Regions from separate parts of the Streptomyces sp. NPDC004134 genome, predicted to be linked through region 1. Evidence: riboswitches for the same ligand, from Rfam matches in the RefSeq annotation. Region 1 holds a riboswitch; each other region holds the start of a gene.
What was found. A riboswitch is a leader RNA that binds a small molecule or an ion and turns the genes downstream of it on or off. The one in region 1 is predicted to bind cyclic di-AMP.

Region 1 (2,948 bases):
GGCAGAAGCGCGGCACGTTCGTCCGGCCGCGCGCCGACTGGCACCTCCTCGACGCCGACGTGCTGCGCTGGCGCTTCGAGACCGCGGGCCGGCAGCAGGGCGAGGGCGCCGCCGCGCGGGCCGCCTCCCCGCTGCTGCGCGACCTGGACGAGGTGCGCGGCATCGTCGAGCCCGCGGCGGTCCGGCTGGCCGCGGTGCGGCGCACGGACGCGGACCTGGCGGCGCTGGAGACGGCGCTCACGGCGATGGCCGGGGCGCGGGACGGCGCGGCCGAGGCGGTCGCCGCGGACCTCGCGTTCCACCGCGCCCTGCTGGCCGCCTCGCACAACGAGCTGCTGGAGCGCATGGATCAGGTCCTCGCCAGCGGTCTTGCCGCCCGCGACCGCCTGGTGCACGGCCCGGGACACCACCCGCGGGACCCCGTGCCGGGCCACCGCGCCGTGCTCGCCGCGATCCGGGCGCAGGACCCGGACGCCGCGGAGGCGGCGATGCACCGGCTCCTCGCCCAGGCGGCCCGGGACCTGGCGGAGTTGTCCGCCGGCGGATCCGGCGCCGGGGCCGCCGGCGGGTCCTCGGCCGGGCGGGCTGCCGGGGCGGAACGGGCGGCCGGGGCGTAGCCCGTACGACGAACGCGCCCCGCCGCGCGGACGGATCCGCACGACGGGGCGAAGGAGACTTCCGCGGGCCGGAGCCCCCGGAATCAGTACCAGTTGTTCGCCTGCCAGAAGTCCCAGGCGCCGCACGGGCTGCCGTAGCGGTCGTTCATGTAGTCCAGGCCCCACTTGATCTGCGTGACCGGGTTGGTGCGCCAGTCGGCGCCGGCCGAGGCCATCTTGTCGCCCGGCAGCGCCTGCATCAGGCCGTACGCGCCGGAGCTGGGGTTCGTCGCGGTGTGGTCCCAGCCGCTCTCGCGCTCCACGATGCTGCTGAAGCAGGTGAACTGGTCGGCGGGCACGATCTCCCGGGCCGCCGCCTGGATGCCGGACTCGGTGGTCGGGACGCTCGCCTGCGACGCCTCGGTCGCGCCGCCGGAGCCGCCGGAACTCTTCGACGCCGACGAGCCGTTCGGGTCGATCGACTTGTCGACCTTGCCGCCCTTGGTGTCGACGCGCAGCTCGGTGCCCACCTTCAGCGCGGCCGGGTTGTCGCCGATCGCCTTCTCGTTGTCGACGTACACCCGCTGCCAGCCGCCGGGCACGTCGTACTTCGCGGCTATCTTGGCCAGCGTCTCGCCGGCGCCGACGGTGTGCTCGACGTAACGCTGCTGCTTCTGCTCGGTCTTGGCGGCGGTCTGGTCGGCCTCGGCGGGCTTGCTCTCGGCCTTCTCGTCCCCCAGGTCCAGTTCCTGGCCCGGCAGGATCAGGTGGGGGTTGTCGCCGACGGCTGCCTTGTTGGCCTCGTACAGCCGCTGCCAGTCGGCCCCGAATCCGTTGTCCTCGGCGATCTCCGAGAGGGTGTCGCCCTTCTCGACCGTATAGGCGTGCGCGGCGGTCGCCGCGATGCCGCCGGCGACGGGCAGGGCTATGCCCACCCCCGCGGCAGCGGCGTAGCGGCGGGTGGAGCGCGACTTGGGCGCGCGCCGGGTGCCGGTTCCGGCCATGGTGGCTCGCTCTTTCTCCGACGCCTGCGAGGTGAGCTGTCGGGTTCGGGCTGGAGTTGCCCGGCCGCGTCGTGCTGTGCGGCTTCACCCCGAGTCGGGGAGTGCGGTGCGGTCCTGCCACCGTGCTCCTGCCGACGGAGAAGTGGTTCCCCCGCTCCTGCCCGAACGGCTGTGGGGACGACGGTTCCGGGCTCCGACGGGCAGGACTCGGCGTACCGGAGCTCGGTGCTCGCGTGTGCGAACGACTCGGACACTAGGAGATCGAACGGCAGATCACAAGCGGATCACGAGGATCGGCGCGTAGTCTGACGCTCCGTGGTGACGCGCGCACGCGTGGGGCGGTTGGGGCGCGTGTGACGTTCGGCACTCACGCCGAGGCGCAGCGCCTCCAGCAAACGCTGCCCAGCCGGTACGACGAGACCGTGCACCCCGCGCTCCGCGGCGCCGGCGAGCGCGGTCCGCCAGGCGTCGGGTCCCGCGGGCGCGGCCGCCGGAGTCCAGCGCCCGGCGCCCGGCTCCTCATAGCCCGGGCCCGCGGGCGCGAGCCGGCGGAAGGCGGGCACCGTCGGTGCCACGGCGCCGAGTTCGGCGCACCGCCGGGAGTCGGCGGCGAGCGCGAGCCGGCCGCCGCTGAGCAGCACCACGGTGGCCAGCGCCCGGGCCAGCAGCGCGGCCTGCGGCACGCTGTCGGGCAGCGCGACCACCAGCCTCGCCCGGCCGGTGGCGGCGGCCAGGGCGGCGGCGAGCGCCAGTACGTCGTGGGCCGGGTCGGGACCGCCGTCCAGCCACAGTGCGTCGGCGCCGGCGGAGTCGTACGCCGCGCACTCCGCCAGCCAGTCCGCGGGCTCCTCCGGCAGCCGGGGGAGCAGCACCCCGACACGGACGGCCGGCGGGGCCGCGCCCGCGGACGGGGGTGGAGATGCGCTCATCGCGGGGCCTCCCCGGGGCTGACGACGGCCATCGGGGGCATACCGTACGCCGATACCTCGCGGAAGGCAGCGGTGCGGACACGCGCGGTTCATGATTTCTGGAATTTCATCTGCCGTGCCCCCGGGCGCCGTTGCGCGCCCGTGCTTCGGCAAACGCCGAGGGAGGGGACCCCCCCGGGGTGTCCCCTCCCTCTCTGTGCTCCCGGCCGGTGGCCCACGTCAGTGCGGGTGGGCCACACCCCCGTTCGCCGGGATGGGCTCGCCGTCCGGTCCGGACGGCGAGTGGACCGGGCGGCGCGGCAGCCGGTGCGGAGGCGCCGTGCCTGGCGCGGTCACACCGGGCTCCGTGACAGCAGGAAGTCGGCTTCGCCGGCCTTGGCACCCTCGATGAACGCGTCCATCTCGCCGGGGGTGTAGAT
Region 2 (2,948 bases), on a different contig from region 1:
ACGACTCCACCGCCGCGGGCGAGCTGGCGCTGCGGCTCGGAGCCACGCGACTCTCCGAAGCCGGTGGCAGTTGTCCGGTGTTCGCCGATCCCGCCGGGCATCCGTTCTGCCTCTGCGGGCCCGGGGAGTAGCTCCCGGAAAGGTGCCGACGGCCCTGGTGTCGGGGGGTCGGCCACCAGGGCCGCCGGCGGTCTCGGTGCGCGCTCGGACGCCACGGGGGAAGTTGCGTTCGGGCACGCCGGAGACGTGGGAGAGGGGTTTATGGGGGCTTGCGGTCCGTGCGGCGGGTGCCCGTCCCGGCCGCGGGGGCCGGGGCGCTGGGCCCGCCGGGTGGATCAGACCGGGGCGCCGTTGTTGCGCAGCCAGGCGAGGGGGTCCACTGCGTCCCCGCCGCCGGGTCGTACCTCAAGGTGCAGGTGCGGGCCGGTGACGTTGCCCGTGGCGCCTACGCGCCCGATGACGTCGCCGGTCGTGACCTCGCCGGAGGACTGGATGATGGAGGACAGATGGCAGTACCAGACCTCGGTGCCGTCCTCGAGGGTGAGGACGATGCGGTAGCCGTACGAGCCGGCCCAGCCGGCCTCGGTGATCGTGCCGCCGTGCACCGCCTTGACCGGGGTGCCGGTGGAAGCGGCGAAGTCCTGGCCCGTGTGGCCCGCGGCCCACATGTCGCCGGACTCGCCGAACGTCGAGGTGAGCGTGTAGTTCGCGACCGGGGCGACATAGCTGGCGGCGAGCTTGGCGAGGCGCTCCTCCTCCGCCTTGCGGCGGGCCTCCTCCTCCGCCTTGCGGCGGCGCTCCTCCTCCAGTTGGCGCTGGCGCTCCTCTTCCTGCGCCTTCGCCTCGGCGGCCTCCTCGGCCGCCTGCTTGGCGGCCTCGGCCTCGGCGGCCGCGCGGGCAGAGGCGTCGGCCTCCGCCTGCTGCTGCTCGGCCTGCTCCAGGATGCGGGCCCGCAGGGCCTCTCCGGAGTCGGCGGGCTGGTTCGCGGTCTCGGTGTCGCCGGCGTAGCTGACCTGGGTGAGCGGAGCCGTGGTGACGACCGTGTCGGAAGCGGGCTCCTGCGTGCTCGGCATCAAGTCGCCGACGCCCGGCAGGCTCTCCGCGTCCGGGAGTTGCGCGCTTATCTGGCTCGCGACGGCGTCGACCTGGTCGGGCATGGATATCGCGACCGGGGGCTTCTCCTGCGCCGTGGCCATGCTGCCCGCGCCCACGGCGGCGAAGACGCCCACGCCGAGTACGGCACCGCTGCGCGCCATGCTGCCACCGCGCTGCCGGGGGAGGCGCCGGCGGCCGCGGGAGGGAAGGTCGTCCTCGGGGAGGACTTCGTCGACCGGCTCATCGGCGGCGTAACCGGCGGGCGCATACCCCTCGGGGGCGTAGCCGCCGGACGCATAGCCGTCGTAGCCGTAATCGTCATGGCCATGGCCGTAGCCAGGCTCAGACCTGTAGGACGCCACGAAGGCGTACTCCTTTCCTTCCTTCTCGCCTACCGGGTTAGCTGACGGGTTCGGAGCAGGAAGGTCTCCTACGGGCCGCCTCCTGGCGGAGGTTGGCCCGATTCACCCCAAGGTGGTGGTTCCCCGGTTCCCTAGGTGTTGCCGTTGCTGCAGTTGTGACGCTTGCGGGATTCGGCGACGGCGCACGGTGCCGCCTCTTGCGACGGCAGTGACGACCGCGCTGCGTTACCGCACGCTAGCGGACGACGGCGTTCGATTCCAAGTCGTTCCCGTTATTGAGTTGTGCTTTACCGCGGACGATCCGGGCATGTACCAGCGGAAACGGACAAGTTGACGGCCTGATTACGCGCAGTGAGGTCCGGTCGTTAGCTGATCGTGCATCAGTTGTTATGCGGAGGGGCGCTATTCCACTACGGAGCGTATACAGGCGCGGCCGCGTCCGGCGGCTCTCCGAACGGTGCACGGGAGCGCGCGAGGGCGAACAGCGCCATGTCGTCGGCGATCATCCCGCCCGTATAGCGCGTCACATCGTCCAGGAGGGTGTCCAGCAGTTCGTGCGGGCCGTCGAACAGCCGGCCGTCCAGCCGGGGCAGGGGATCGTAGAAGACGCCCGCCTGGTTCCGCGCCTCCGTCACGCCGTCCGTGAACAGGACGAGCGCCGCGCCCGGCGGGAACGCCACCTCCATCAGCTCGTCCGGCCACGTACCCAGGTCGCCCATGCCCAGCGGCAGCGCGTGCTCGCGCGGGTGCAGCGTGCGTGCCGCGCCGTCCGAGCCCAGCAGCACCGGCGCCGGATGGCCGCGGTTGAGCAGCCGCAGCGCGCCGCCCTCGCGGTCGACCTCCGCCAGCACCGCGGTCGTGAACCCCTCCACCCGGTCGAGCCCGCTGCGCCCCGTCTCCTGGCGCTGCAGCGCGCGTTCCAGCCGCCGCGCGACCCCGGCGAGCCCCGCCTCCTCCTCGGCCGCCTCCCGGAAGGCGCCGATGACGACCGCCACGGACTCCACCGCCTCCAGCCCCTTGCCGCGTACGTCGCCGACGATGCAGCGCACGCCGTACGGGCCCTCCTGCACGGCGTAGAGGTCGCCGCCGATACGGGCGTCGGCGTCGGCGGCCTGGTAGCGGGCGGCGACCCGCAGCGCGCCGAAGCCGTCCGGCGGGTTCGGCAGCACGGCGCGCTGCGCGGCGACGGCGACGTGGCGGGCGGAAGTCAGCCGGCGGTAATTGCGCTGGATGAGGAGGTTGATCACGACCGCCAGGACGCCGAGCACGACCTGCGACACCATCTGGGTGAGCGCGTCGGCGTTCGTGGCCGTGCCGTTGAGGATTTCGAGCGCGACGTCCACCACCAGGGCGGCCACGGCAACGGCAACGGTGCCGCGCAGGGTGAGCAGCGCGGCGGCGACCAGCGGGGTGGTCTCGAAGACCGGCGAGGACCTCAGCCCCTCCGGCGTGAACCAGAAGAACACCGACCCCACGACGATCAGCGCGGCC
Region 3 (2,948 bases), on a different contig from region 1:
CTCGCCCTGCCGCTGCTGGGCGCGAGCGGCGCGAGCGCCGCCGACGCCGGCACGTGGGACCGGGTCGCCGAGTGCGAGAGCGGCGGGCTGTGGAGCGCCGACGAGGGCAACGGGTACTACGGCGGCCTGCAGTTGACGATGGACATGTGGCAGGAGTACGGCGGCGAGGAGTTCGCCTCGCAGCCCGACTTCGCCAGCCGCGCGCAGCAGATCACGGTCGCCGAGCGCATCCTCGCCGGCATGGGCGCCGACAAGGCGTGGCCGGAGTGCGCCCAGGACGCCGGGCTGCACGGCGACGACGAGGTGCCGGAGGTCGACCCGGGCGCCGAGCTGCCGCTGCTGCCCACCGCGCCGCCCACCCTCGCCCCGGGCCCGGGTGACGACTCCCAGGGCCAGGACGAGGACGGGCGTACGGACCGCGGGGACAAGCGCGACCGCAAGGGCGGCGGCGACGAGGACCGGAAGTCCGGCGGGGGCGCCGGCAAGCACCGCGGCAGCCAGGACCCGGGCGAGCGCGACGGCGGCCCCGGCGAGCGGACCGGCCGGGACGACGACACCTCCGCCGAGGGCTCCGGCCGGCACCGCGCCCCGGACGCCTCCGCGACCCCGACACCGTCCGAAGCCCCGTCCTCGCCCGGCGCCCCCGAGGCCCCGCGCGAGGCCGTCGAGACCCCCGGCGCCTCCCAGTCGCCCGACGAGGCCGAGCTGCCGGAGCCGGGCCGCGAGTGGGTCGCCGAGATCCCCGGCGACGCGGACAAGCGCGGCGGTGACCGCAAGGGCGACGCCTCGGGACGCGACGCCGCGGCGGGCGACGGCAGTTATACCGTCCGACCGGGTGACACCCTCTCGGAAATTGCCAGAGAGCATTCCCTGTCGGGCGGATGGTCCGAGTTGTACGACGGGAACAAGAACTCCCTCGGTAAGGACCCCGACACCATCAAGCCTGGTCAGGAACTCGAATTGAGCGGGAACTGAACAGTCGGCGGGTGAAGTCGGCGCGGATTAGTCATATTTGACGTAATCGGCTGACCGGGCTACCTGACGGACGTAAAACCTGGCGTGGCATTTTCCGAGGTCTTTGAATCGCACACGCCTATGTGCTTACCGTCACATTGCTCGCCACCGCGAGCCCCGGTGATCGCCTCACGCCGAATCCTGTCGGCGTTCACCCGGGCCACCTGTGCATGAAGCACCGCTGACAGGAGCGGGGGACCCACGGTAAGCGCCGCTCAGGTCCAACGAGAAGGCGGACCGGGCGGCTTGGGGTCAAGCCGCACGTATGACGTACGGCCGGGCACTCACAGCCCGCACCCGACAGCTCACCTCGCAGGCGTCGGTGAGAAAAGAGCATCATGCTTCTTCCTGCCGGAACGGGTAAGCACCGCCGCCCCGCCGCACAGGCACGCCTTGGCACACATTCCCGCATGGCCGTCCTCGTGGGCGCCACCGGAACCGCGATCGGCCTGCCGGTGCTCGGCGCCCAGCACGCGTTCGCGGCGCCCATCGATACGTGGGAACGGGTAGCCGCCTGCGAGTCCGGAGGAAATTGGGCGACGAATACGGGGAACGGCTATTTCGGCGGCGTCCAGTTCTCCCAGTCGAGCTGGGAAGCCGCCGGCGGCCGGAGCTTCGCCCCGCGCGCCGACCTGGCGTCGAAGCAGCAGCAGATCGCCGTCGCGGAGCGGCTGCTGTCCATGCAGGGCCCGGGGGCGTGGCCCAACTGCGGCCCACGCGCGGGCCTGGCCGCGGGCGGTCCGGCCGCCGGGCAGATCGTCCCACCGGCGCAGCAGGAGGCCCCGCAGCAGCGGCAGGAGCAACCGGAGACCCCACCGCGGACCCTGCCGCAGCCGGCCCCGCAGACGCAGGAGCAGGCGCCGCAGGAGGCCCCGCAGGAGGCTCCGCAGGGCACCGAGGCCCGCGGTGCCGCCGAGCAGACGCAGCCGGAGTCCCGCACGGTCTTCCGCGGCTTCTACTACGAGGTCCGCGAGGGCGACACCCTCGACGACATCGCCCGGCGGCACGGTGCGGAGAGCTGGCAGCAGTTGTACGAGGACAACAAGCCGGTCGTCGGCGCGAACCCGGACCTGATCCGGCCGGGCCAGAAGCTGAAGGTGAACTGAGTCCCGCGCGGGCGGGCCGCACCGGACCACGAACCGGCCGGCCCGCCCGCGCCCGGTGCACCGCCGCCTGCCGCCCCCGGTGCCGCCCGGCGCCGCCTGCCGCCGGGCACGCCGCCCGCGGTACGGCGCGGCCGTCCCGGCCCGTCCGGTGCGCGGGCCGGGACGACCACGCCGTACGCCACCCGCCCCCGTGGCTCCCGCTCCCGCGGCTCCCGCCGCCGTGGCTCCCGTCCCGCGCCGCTTCCCGTGGCCCGTCCCCGCTCCCGGCCCGAACCGTCTCGTACCGCGGAATGCGGCCGGGTGCGCGCCGGGGCCGTCACCCGGGGCGGCTAGGCTCAGGGCGGAACCCGTAGCGAATCCCTCCGAAGGAGACACCGTGCCGTCCATCGACGTCGTCGTAGCCCGAGAGATTCTCGACTCCCGCGGCAACCCCACGGTCGAGGTCGAGGTCGGCCTCGACGACGGCAGCACCGGCCGTGCTGCCGTTCCGTCCGGCGCCTCCACCGGCGCCTTCGAGGCCCTGGAGCTGCGCGACGGGGACAAGGCCCGCTACGGCGGGAAGGGCGTCGAGAAGGCGGTGCTCGCCGTCATCGAGCAGATCGGCCCCGAGCTCGTCGGCTACGACGCCACCGAGCAGCGCCTCATCGACCAGGCGATGTTCGACCTCGACGCCACCCCCGACAAGTCCTCCCTCGGCGCCAACGCCATCCTCGGCGTCTCGCTCGCCGTCGCGCACGCCGCCTCCGAGGCGTCCGACCTGCCGCTCTTCCGCTACCTCGGCGGCCCCAACGCGCACGTGCTGCCCGTGCCGATGATGAACATCCTCAA
Region 4 (2,948 bases), on a different contig from region 1:
CTGAACCCCGGCCGACGGGATCATTCGGTGACGAAGCCGGCGTGCGCCGCGATGATCCTCCAGCCTGCCCGGTCGCGGCTCCAGGTCCGGGTGTAGCGCATCCGGGCACGCAGCGGCTGCCCGCCGACGGAGCCCTCCAGCGTGCCGAGGAACCAGGTGACTCCGGTGTGCGCCGTAGCGAACACCCGGAGGTCTTCTTCCTCAAGGCCGGTCAGCACCTGGTGGCCGGTCCGGTGGGCTTCCAGGTCGTCGCCCTTCGAGTAGAGGCGTCCGTCGGGACCGGTGAACCGTCCCGCGTCGTCCAGCAGTTCGCCCATTACGTCGACGTCGGAGGCGAGCTGGGCCGCCTGAAGGCGTCGTTCGGCCGCGCGGAGGCTTTCGGTGTGATCGTCGTTCGGCATCTGCCCAGCATGACGGGTCCCGGTGCCGGAGACGTCTCCCCTTCTGCTGATGGCAGATTCTGCCCGGTGCCGGCAGGAAAGGGGTGGCGAGGTGAGGGGTGGCGAGGTGAGGCGGGCCCCTGGAGGCCCGCCCCGACCGTCCCGGGTCGCGTCAGGTGGTTACGCCGTGGTTGGTGAGCCAGGTGAGGGGGTTCTTGGCGGAGCCGTAGTCCGGTGTCGTGCGGACCTCGAAGTGCAGGTGCGGGCCCGTGACGTTGCCCGTGGCGCCGGATCGGGCGATGCGGTCTCCCATGCCGACCGCGGTGCCCTCGGAGACGTCCATCTGCGAGAGGTGGGCGTAGTGGGTGTAGTCCCCGTCGCCGTGTCTGATGACGATCTGGTAGCCGAACGAGTCGTCCCAGCCTGCTTCCACGACGGTTCCCTTGGCCGCGGCCTTGACCGTCGTGCCGACCGGGACGGACCAGTCCTGGCCGGTGTGGCCGTTCTGCCAGTTCGCGCCCGACGCCTCGTAGCCGGCCGTGGGGGTGCTGCCGTCCACGGGCATGACGGCCGTCGGGTCGGGCGCGGCGGTGGCGGTGCCGTAGGAGGCGTTGTCGGCGTTGGTGCCCGGGCCGTCGGCGGGGCCGTCGAGGGAGAGGTCCATGCCGGGGGAGATCAGGTTCGGGTCCTCGCCGATGACGGCTCTGTTGTTCTCGTACAGCGTCTTCCAGCCACCGTCGACGTCCTGCTCCGCCGCGATGACGGAGAGGGTGTCGCCGGAGGTGACGGTGTAGGTGGTGTCCTCTTCCGCGAAGGCGGCGGACGCGCCGATGACCGGCAGGGCGAGGGTGGCGCCCGCCGCCGAGGCGCGGGTGGCGAGTTTGCGGGCGCTGCCGGGGCGGCGCGCCGCGCGGTGGCGGCCGTGAGGGGATGACATCGTACGGGCCTCTTTCTCCGGACGCCTGCGAGGTGAGCTGTCGGGTTCGGGCTGGAGCTGCCCGGCCGCCGGCTTCGGCGGACCTCACCCCGAGCCGTCGCAGGGACGGCGCGGTCCGGCGGGGGCCGGACCCGTGGGTCCCCCGCTCCTGCCCGGCGGTGCGAGCTGATCGGCAGGTACCGCGGCGCCGGGGGCAGGATTCGGCGGTCCGGCGCGCAGCGGGTGTTCGCCTTTCGAACGGGCAGCCACGCTAGGGGGATCATGTGTTCGACGGCAAGGGGGTCACGCGCTCCCGCGGAATAATTGACTCCGCGTCGCGGCGAGTTGACGTCGTGCAGCCGCCAGACCCGGGCAAGCGCTCATTTGCCCGTCGGTCTCCGACAAAGGGCGTGGCGGGTGGTGATGCGTTCACATGCCTGTCCCGGCCGCTGTCCGGGCCACGTTGCCGCGCGCCGCGGCCCCTTCGACGTGATCATGGAGTCGTACTGCCCGCACGCGGTGACGACCGGCCCCTCCGAAGGAATCGATCATGGACACCGATGGCCAGCCCACCTCCGAAACGCTGACGTGCCTGGTCACCGGGGCGTCCGGGTATATCGGCGGGCGGCTGGTGCCGGAGCTGCTCGCGGCCGGGCACCGGGTGCGGTGCCTGGCCCGTACGCCCGGCAAGCTCCGCGACCATCCCTGGGCCGGGGACGTCGAGGTCGTGCGCGGGGACGTCACGGACGAGGAGTCCGTGGGTGCCGCCCTGCGCGGGATCGATGTCGCGTACTACCTGGTGCACGCCCTCGGCTCCGGCGGCGGGTTCGAGGAGACCGACCGGCGGGCGGCCCGCGTCTTCGCCCGGGAGGCGGATGCCGCCGGGGTGCGGCGCATCGTGTATCTGGGCGGCCTTACGCCGCGGGGGGTGCCGGAGGCGTCCCTGTCCCCGCACCTGCGGTCCCGGGCCGAGGTCGGGCGGATCTTTCTGGAGGGGGCCGTGCCCGCCACCGTGCTGCGGGCCGCGGTCGTGATCGGTTCGGGGTCGGCGTCGTTCGAGATGCTGCGCTATCTGACCGAGCGGTTGCCGGTCATGGTCACCCCCCGGTGGGTGAACACGCGCACCCAGCCCATCGGCGTCCGCGACGTGCTGCGCTACCTGGTCGGCGCCGCCGCCATGCCCCCGGACGTCGACCGGGCCTTCGACATCGGCGGGCCCGACGTCCTGACGTACCGGGAGATGATGCGCCGCTACGCCGCCACGGCGGGGCTGCGCAAGCGGCTCATCCTGCCGGTGCCGGTCCTCACCCCGCGGCTGTCCAGCCACTGGATCGGGCTCGTCACCCCCGTGCCCGCCGCCCTCGCCCGCCCCCTCACCGAGTCGCTGCGCCACGAGGTCGTCTGCCGCGAGCACGACATCGCCCGGTACGTGCCCGACCTGCCGGGGCGCCCGCTGCCCTTCGGCGAGGCGCTGGCCCTGGCGCTGCGCCGGGTGGGCGAGGCGCGCGTCGCCACCCGGTGGTCGTCCGCCGCCGTGCCCGGTGCGCCCAGCGACCCGCTGCCCACCGACCCGGACTGGGCGGGCGGCAGCCTCTACGAGGACGAACGCCGGCTCTCCGTCGACGTACCCCCCGACGAGCTCTGGAAGGTGA

Region 2: it holds a riboswitch for cyclic di-AMP, as region 1 does, so the genes downstream of both, ACFYVJ_RS34055 (M23 family metallopeptidase) here and ACFYVJ_RS05215 (LysM peptidoglycan-binding domain-containing protein) in region 1, are expected to answer to the same signal.
Region 3: it holds a riboswitch for cyclic di-AMP, as region 1 does, so the genes downstream of both, ACFYVJ_RS07575 (transglycosylase family protein) here and ACFYVJ_RS05215 (LysM peptidoglycan-binding domain-containing protein) in region 1, are expected to answer to the same signal.
Region 4: it holds a riboswitch for cyclic di-AMP, as region 1 does, so the genes downstream of both, ACFYVJ_RS00260 (peptidoglycan DD-metalloendopeptidase family protein) here and ACFYVJ_RS05215 (LysM peptidoglycan-binding domain-containing protein) in region 1, are expected to answer to the same signal.

What each region holds. Positions count from the first base shown of each region.
Region 1 covers NZ_JBIAMS010000002.1:463,242-466,189, reverse strand. Annotated here, with positions in the region: gene ACFYVJ_RS05220 (FadR/GntR family transcriptional regulator) at 1-617, shown strand, start outside; gene ACFYVJ_RS05215 (LysM peptidoglycan-binding domain-containing protein) at 701-1,600, opposite strand; cyclic di-AMP (ydaO/yuaA leader) riboswitch at 1,607-1,781, opposite strand; gene ACFYVJ_RS05210 (hypothetical protein) at 1,885-2,529, opposite strand; gene ACFYVJ_RS05205 (DUF397 domain-containing protein) at 2,862-2,948, opposite strand, start outside.
Region 2 covers NZ_JBIAMS010000044.1:12,171-15,118, reverse strand. Annotated here, with positions in the region: gene ACFYVJ_RS34060 (VOC family protein) at 1-131, shown strand, start outside; gene ACFYVJ_RS34055 (M23 family metallopeptidase) at 336-1,457, opposite strand; cyclic di-AMP (ydaO/yuaA leader) riboswitch at 1,469-1,644, opposite strand; gene ACFYVJ_RS34050 (PP2C family protein-serine/threonine phosphatase) at 1,868-2,948, opposite strand, start outside.
Region 3 covers NZ_JBIAMS010000004.1:87,727-90,674, reverse strand. Annotated here, with positions in the region: gene ACFYVJ_RS07580 (transglycosylase family protein) at 1-975, shown strand, start outside; cyclic di-AMP (ydaO/yuaA leader) riboswitch at 1,137-1,348, shown strand; gene ACFYVJ_RS07575 (transglycosylase family protein) at 1,425-2,120, shown strand; gene eno (phosphopyruvate hydratase) at 2,497-2,948, shown strand, end outside.
Region 4 covers NZ_JBIAMS010000001.1:65,361-68,308, reverse strand. Annotated here, with positions in the region: gene ACFYVJ_RS00270 (DUF5959 family protein) at 1-4, shown strand, start outside; gene ACFYVJ_RS00265 (nuclear transport factor 2 family protein) at 21-401, opposite strand; gene ACFYVJ_RS00260 (peptidoglycan DD-metalloendopeptidase family protein) at 553-1,317, opposite strand; cyclic di-AMP (ydaO/yuaA leader) riboswitch at 1,326-1,488, opposite strand; gene ACFYVJ_RS00255 (SDR family oxidoreductase) at 1,847-2,948, shown strand, end outside.